Regions from separate parts of the Bradyrhizobium sp. WYCCWR 12699 genome, predicted to be linked through region 1. Evidence: predicted binding sites of a transcription regulator. Region 1 holds the regulator's gene; each other region holds the start of a gene.

Region 1 (2,269 bases):
CGCGTGCCGCCGTCGGCCTGCAGCACGTCGCAATCGACCGTGATCTGGCGCTCGCCGAGTGCTTCGAGGTCGACGATGGTGCGGAGCGAGCGGCCGATCAGGCGCTGGATCTCGACGGTACGGCCGCTCTGCTTGCCGGCGGCGGCCTCGCGGCGGGTGCGTTCGGAGGTTGCGCGCGGCAGCATGCCGTATTCGGCGGTGACCCAGCCGCGGCCCTGGCCCTTCAGCCACGGCGGCAGGCGGTCTTCCAGCGTGGCGGTGACGAGCACATGGGTGTCGCCGAACTTCACCAGGCACGAGCCTTCCGCATATTTGACCACGCCGCGCTCCAGCGTCACGGGGCGCAATTCGTCGGGCGCACGGCGGCTTGGCCGCATGGGAAATCCTCCAAAACTCACGGGATAAGGCTGTTGGCGGTGCTTGTAGGGGGGGTGAGGGTGGGCGGCAAGGGCTTATTCATCCCCCGATTTCTCCCTCGATTCCTCTCTCGATTCCTGCCCTGATTCCGGGTCCGCAAACGCCACGCTTGTCAGACGCCTCGGGGATAGACAAATTATGAGTATCTGAGAGGAGTTACAGTCTGTGGCCCATCACGATCCGATCCATCTGATCGCGCCGCGCGCAGGCCTTGCCCAGCTCAACGAGCGTTCCCGTGACATTTTTCGTCAAATTGTCGAAAGTTATCTCGCGACCGGTGAGCCCGTCGGCTCGCGCAATATCTCGCGCCTGATCGCGATGCCGCTGTCGCCGGCCTCGGTCCGCAACGTCATGGCCGACCTGGAACAGCTCGGCTTGATCTATGCGCCGCACACCTCCGCCGGCCGGCTGCCGACGGAACTCGGCCTGCGCTTCTTCGTCGACGCCCTGATGCAGGTCGGCGACCTCAACGAGGCCGAGCGGCAGTCGATCCAGAGCCAGCTCACGTCCGTCGGTCAGGCGCATTCGGTCGAGGCCGCGCTGGACCAGGCGCTGACGCGGCTGTCGGGCTTGACCCGGGCCGCCGCGGTGGTGCTGACGCCAAAATCCAATGCGCGGCTGAAGCACATCGAATTCGTCCGTCTGGAACCGGAGAAAGCGCTGGTCATCCTCGTCGGTGAGGACGGCCAGGTCGAGAACCGGGTGCTGACGCTGCCCCCCGGAGTTCCCTCCTCGGCGATCACCGAAGCCGGCAATTTCCTCAATGCGCGAATCCGCGGCCGGACCCTGGCGGAAGCGCGGCTCGAGCTCGAGACGGCGTTGGGCGAGGCCCGCGCCGAGCTCGATCAGCTGGCACAGAAGGTGATTTCCGCCGGGATCGCCAGCTGGTCCGGCGGTGAGAACGAGGACCGCCAGCTCATCGTGCGCGGCCACGCCAATCTGCTGGAGGATTTGCACGCGCTGGAGGATCTGGAGCGGGTCCGCCTGCTGTTCGACGACCTCGAGACCAAGCGCGGCGTGATCGATCTGCTCGGCCGGGCCGAGACGGCCGAGGGCGTGCGCATCTTCATCGGCAGCGAGAACAAGCTGTTTTCGCTGTCGGGGTCTTCCACCATCATCTCGCCCTATCGGGATGCCGCCGGCCACATCGTCGGTGTCCTGGGCGTGATCGGGCCGACGCGGCTGAATTATGCCCGCGTGATCCCGACCGTGGACTACGCCGCTCGCATCGTCAGCCGCCTATTGGGGGGCTGATCGGGTTCGATCCGATCACGGCCGCTTGATTTTCGCGGCTCAAAGCACGATATCCGGGCCAACAATCCCTGGAAACGAGTTCGAGATAAGAGCCGATGACCGATCGAGACCGGCAACCCGAAGACGCGGCCGCGCCGACTGGCGAGCCCGTGGTGTCGAAGCCCTACATCATGCCCGACGATCCCGAGCCAGGCTCGGTCGAGAGCTTGCAGAAGGAAGTCGCCGAGGCGCGCGATCGCACGCTGCGGACGCTGGCCGAGATGGAGAATTTGCGCAAGCGCACCACCAAGGAAGTCGCCGACGCCCGCCTCTACGGCATTACCGGCTTTGCCCGCGATGTGCTCGACATCGCCGACAATCTCCAGCGCGCGCTCGATGCCGTTCCACCCGAGGCTCGCGCCGCCGCCGATCCCGGCCTGATCTCGCTGATCGAGGGCGTTGAGCTCACCGAGCGGTCGCTGCTCAACGCGCTGGAAAAGCACGGCGTGAAGAAGCTCGATCCGCAGGGCCTGAAGTTCGATCCGAATTTCCACCAGGCGATGTATGAAGTGCCCGATCCATCGGTGCCTTCGGGCACCGTGGTCCAGATCATGCAGGC
Region 2 (2,269 bases), on a different contig from region 1:
TACGCTATCGCCTTGTTTGCTACCTTCAAACTCGCGTCACCAATCCTCTCAAGGTGATGCGGGGGCGGACTCGGCGTATCCCCCGATCCAGTCGTGTGCCGCCCCCACTCTTCGCGAGCGGTCTGAAGAAGATGCGGTGAAACCGGGGGCGTTGCATCTCGTTGCCTCCCCGGAAGCCCATCTCGTCGCAATATAAGACGCGAGAAGCATGCGTATACGATCATCAGCATCACCGCGGAAGAAGGGCGGACGAAGCGCGATTGAACTTTGCGTGAGCGCTGATCTCGTCTTGATTCAGTTCTCCCGCGCGGGCGTTTCGTTCAGCTCCTTGAAGAGGTCGCCGCCGGCCCCTGGCCGCTTTCATCCAGCTCCGGTCAACTGCCAAGGTTAGCGATGGAGCGAGATGAAAAAAGGCGCTATTTTTCAAGATCGGCTTGCCTAGAACGAGACGGCATCCCGAACCTGTTCACACTCCTTGGCTGTTGCGGATGTCGCGGCTAACTCGATGAGAATTCCGTCCACTGAAGCAAGCCCGGCGAACTCCTGTTACGTCGCGCGTTCATCAGCGCTAGGGTTCGTTTCGGCCGGAGCCGTATCCGAGCAGTCAATGAGACCAAGAATGGCTTTAGCAACTACTAAGACTCTCGAGCGCACCAATGTCTGAGCGTTCTTCCAGGCCAAGAGCATCCGCCGCGAAATCGTGCAGACCTCGGCCGAGCAGGGCAACCTCACACTGCGCTAATAGCGGCCGGGCCAGTTAGCTACGATAAATGATTCTGGCAGAGACGACTTCTGAGTGTGATTTTTTGCTGGAAGCTCTTGCTCCTGTAGAAGCCCCGTCCTATTTCAGCTGCGTCTGCGCTAGCACTCGTAGGCATCGATTGCTCACAAGGTTGAAGTCTCAACTCGTGCAAATATTAGGAGGACTGCATGAAATTCCGTCCGCTTCACGACCGCGTCGTGGTCAAGCGCATCGACGCAGAAGAGAAGACCGCTGGCGGCATCATCATTCCCGACACTGCCAAGGAAAAGCCCTCCCAGGGCGAAGTCGTCGCCGTCGGCCCCGGTGGCCGCGACGAAGCTGGCAAGCTGATCCCGATCGACCTGAAGGTCGGCGACCGCGTGCTGTTCGGCAAGTGGTCCGGCACCGAGGTCAAGATCGACGGCCAGGACCTGCTGATCATGAAGGAGAGCGACGTGATGGGCGTTCTCGAGGTCGCCGAGTCCAAGAAGAAGGCGGCTTAAGAGCCTCCCTCCTCCCTCCAGTCAAACACCTTAAGGAAAATTCCAGATGGCAGCCAAAGAAGTCAAATTCTCGGTTGAAGCGCGCGACAAGATGCTGCGCGGCGTCGACGTCCTCGCCAACGCGGTGAAGGTCACGCTCGGTCCGAAGGGCCGCAACGTCGTGCTCGACAAGTCGTTCGGCGCTCCCCGCATCACCAAGGACGGCGTCACCGTCGCCAAGGAGATCGAGCTCGACGACAAGTTCGAGAACATGGGCGCCCAGATGGTGCGCGAAGTCGCCTCGAAGTCCGCTGACGCGGCCGGCGACGGCACCACCACCGCCACCGTGCTGGCCCAGGCGATCGTGAAGGAAGGCGCCAAGTCGGTCGCCGCCGGCATGAACCCGATGGACCTCAAGCGCGGTATCGACCTCGCGGTCGAGGCTGTGGTTGCAGACCTCCAGAAGAACTCCAAGAAGGTCACCTCGAACGACGAGATCGCCCAGGTCGGCACCATCTCGGCCAACGGCGACCAGGAGATCGGCAAGTTCCTCTCCGACGCCATGAAGAAGGTCGGCAACGAGGGTGTCATCACCGTCGAGGAAGCCAAGTCGCTCGAGACCGAGCTCGACGTCGTCGAGGGCATGCAGTTCGACCGCGGCTACATCTCGCCCTACTTCGTCACCAACGCCGACAAGATGCGCGTTGAGATGGACGACGCCTACATCCTCATCAACGAGAAGAAGCTCTCCTCGCTGAACGAGCTGCTGCCGCTGCTCGAGGCCGTGGTGCAGACCGGCAAGCCGCTGGTCATCGTCGCCGAGGACGTCGAAGGCGAGGCCTTGGCCACGCTTGTTGTGAACCGTCTGCGCGGCGGCCTGAAGGTCGCGGCCGTCAAGGCTCCGGGCTTCGGCGATCGCCGCAAGGCCATGCTGCAGGACATCGCGATCCTGACCGGCGGCCAGGCGATCTCGGAAGATCTCGGCATCAAGCTCGAGAACGTCACGCTCAACATGCTCGGTCGCGCCAAGAAGGTGATGATCGAC
Region 3 (2,269 bases), on a different contig from region 1:
CCGACAGCAATGAGGCCTATATCGACATCGCAACGAGCCGCGCCCTGGAGATCGGCGAGCTCGACAAGGTGCGCCTCGCATTGCCCGACCAGATCCGGGCCGCCGCCGCCGGCAACCCCGTCTCCTACGGGCGAGCGGTGGACGAGGCCTATCGCGCGATGTGGCAGCGCTATTGCAGCAGCGGCGCCTGATCGCGCCTCGGGCGACGACAGCGCGTTCGCACGGCGCAGCTCCAACCGAGATATCGTAGGGCGGGCAAAGCGAAGCGTGCCCACGCATCTGTAACCGGATCGGAAAAAGCGTGGGCACGGCGCGCGAAGAACGCGCCTTTGCCCGCCCTACGAGACCGGTGTCCTCAATGCAGCCGGAACACGCCATCCACGGCGCGCAGCTCGGCCGGCTTGATCAGCTTGGAATGCGCCACGGTGACCGAATGGAGGGGGCCGTCGAGCTTCTCCTGCCAGAATGCCAGGAAATCCTTCAGCGCCGGGAATTTCGGAAACATGTCGTAGTTCTGCCAGACATAGGTCTGGAGCAGCGAGGGATGATCCGGCATGCGGTAGAGAATTTGCGCCGTCGTCAGCCCGTAACCCAGCATCTGTTTCCGGAAATCCTCGGAAACGACCCCACTCCGCAAGCCCATGCCAACCTCCTTTGCAGGAGCGCATTCAAGGGGCGGCTTGGTCGGTGTGCGCCTTACGAGCCACCCGGTACTGATGCGCTCACATGAGAGAAATGTGACGCAAACTGACAATCCATCTCAAGCCCAAAAGTTTAACAAGCTGTTGAAATTCAATGCGTTAGCAGCAGATGCGGCACCGTGCTAATACGGTCCCTAAACCCGGTTAACGATGGAAAGACATTCTGGCAGCCGAGCCTTCAGAGCGCCAAATTTTCTGCTAGAAGCCCTTGCCCCCGCAAAATTCCTGTCCTATTTCAGCCTTGCTCGTGCTAGCACTCGCGGGCACCGATTGCTAACAATCTCAAAACCTCAACCCGAGCAAATGCTTAGGAGGACTGCATGAAATTCCGTCCGCTTCACGACCGCGTCGTGGTCAAGCGCATCGACGCAGAAGAGAAGACCGCTGGCGGCATCATCATTCCCGACACTGCCAAGGAAAAGCCCTCCCAGGGCGAAATCGTCGCCGTCGGCCCCGGTGGCCGCGACGAAGCCGGCAAGCTGGTTCCGCTCGACCTGAAGGTCGGCGACCGCGTGCTGTTCGGCAAGTGGTCCGGCACCGAGGTCAAGATCGACAACGTCGACCTGCTGATCATGAAGGAAAGCGACATCATGGGCGTCCTCGACGTCCCCGCTTCCAAGAAGAAGGCGGCCTAAGAGCCCCTCTTTCCCTCCAATCAAATACCTCAAGGAAAAATCCAGATGGCAGCCAAAGAAGTCAAATTCTCGGTTGATGCGCGCGACAAGATGCTGCGCGGCGTCGACATCCTTGCCAACGCGGTGAAGGTCACGCTCGGTCCGAAGGGCCGCAACGTCGTCCTCGACAAGTCGTTCGGCGCTCCCCGCATCACCAAGGACGGCGTCACCGTCGCCAAGGAGATCGAGCTCGAGGACAAGTTCGAGAACATGGGCGCGCAGATGGTGCGCGAAGTCGCCTCCAAGTCCGCTGACGCGGCCGGCGACGGCACCACCACCGCCACCGTGCTGGCCCAGGCGATCGTGCGCGAAGGCGCCAAGTCGGTTGCCGCCGGCATGAACCCGATGGACCTCAAGCGTGGTATCGACCTGGCCGTGGAAGCCGTGGTCGCCGACCTCGTCAAGAACTCCAAGAAGGTCACCTCGAACGACGAGATCGCCCAGGTCGGCACCATCTCGGCGAACGGCGACCAGGAGATCGGCAAGTTCCTCTCCGACGCCATGAAGAAGGTCGGCAACGAGGGTGTCATCACCGTCGAGGAAGCCAAGTCGCTCGAGACCGAGCTCGACGTCGTCGAGGGCATGCAGTTCGACCGCGGCTACATCTCGCCCTACTTCGTCACCAACGCCGACAAGATGCGCGTTGAGATGGACGACGCCTACATCCTCATCAACGAGAAGAAGCTCTCCTCGCTGAACGAGCTGCTGCCGCTGCTCGAGGCCGTGGTGCAGACCGGCAAGCCGCTGGTCATCGTCGCCGAAGACGTCGAAGGCGAAGCGCTCGCGACCCTGGTCGTGAACCGTCTGCGCGGCGGCCTGAAGGTCGCGGCCGTCAAGGCTCCGGGCTTCGGCGATCGCCGCAAGGCCATGCTGCAGGACATCGCGATCCTGACC

The links. Region 1 encodes HrcA, which represses chaperone genes, less so after heat shock. Its sites were predicted from a motif close to GTTAGCACTCNCNNNNNGNGAGTGCTAAC; they were not measured.
Region 2: the regulator HrcA is predicted to act here: its motif matches at 861-889, upstream of RPS27_RS09170 (co-chaperone GroES).
Region 3: the regulator HrcA is predicted to act here: its motif matches at 951-979, upstream of RPS27_RS29720 (co-chaperone GroES).

Annotation. Positions count from the first base shown of each region.
Region 1 covers NZ_JAVTJN010000030.1:736,717-738,985, reverse strand. The annotation lists gene rph (ribonuclease PH) at 1-377, opposite strand, end outside; gene hrcA (heat-inducible transcriptional repressor HrcA) at 583-1,671, shown strand; gene grpE (nucleotide exchange factor GrpE) at 1,767-2,269, shown strand, end outside.
Region 2 covers NZ_JAVTJN010000021.1:22,604-24,872, reverse strand. The annotation lists gene RPS27_RS09170 (co-chaperone GroES) at 931-1,245, shown strand; gene groL (chaperonin GroEL) at 1,292-2,269, shown strand, end outside.
Region 3 covers NZ_JAVTJN010000036.1:996,012-998,280, forward strand. The annotation lists gene RPS27_RS29710 (tetratricopeptide repeat protein) at 1-191, shown strand, start outside; gene RPS27_RS29715 (usg protein) at 356-643, opposite strand; gene RPS27_RS29720 (co-chaperone GroES) at 1,022-1,336, shown strand; partial or broken gene groEL (chaperonin GroEL) at 1,382-2,269, shown strand, end outside.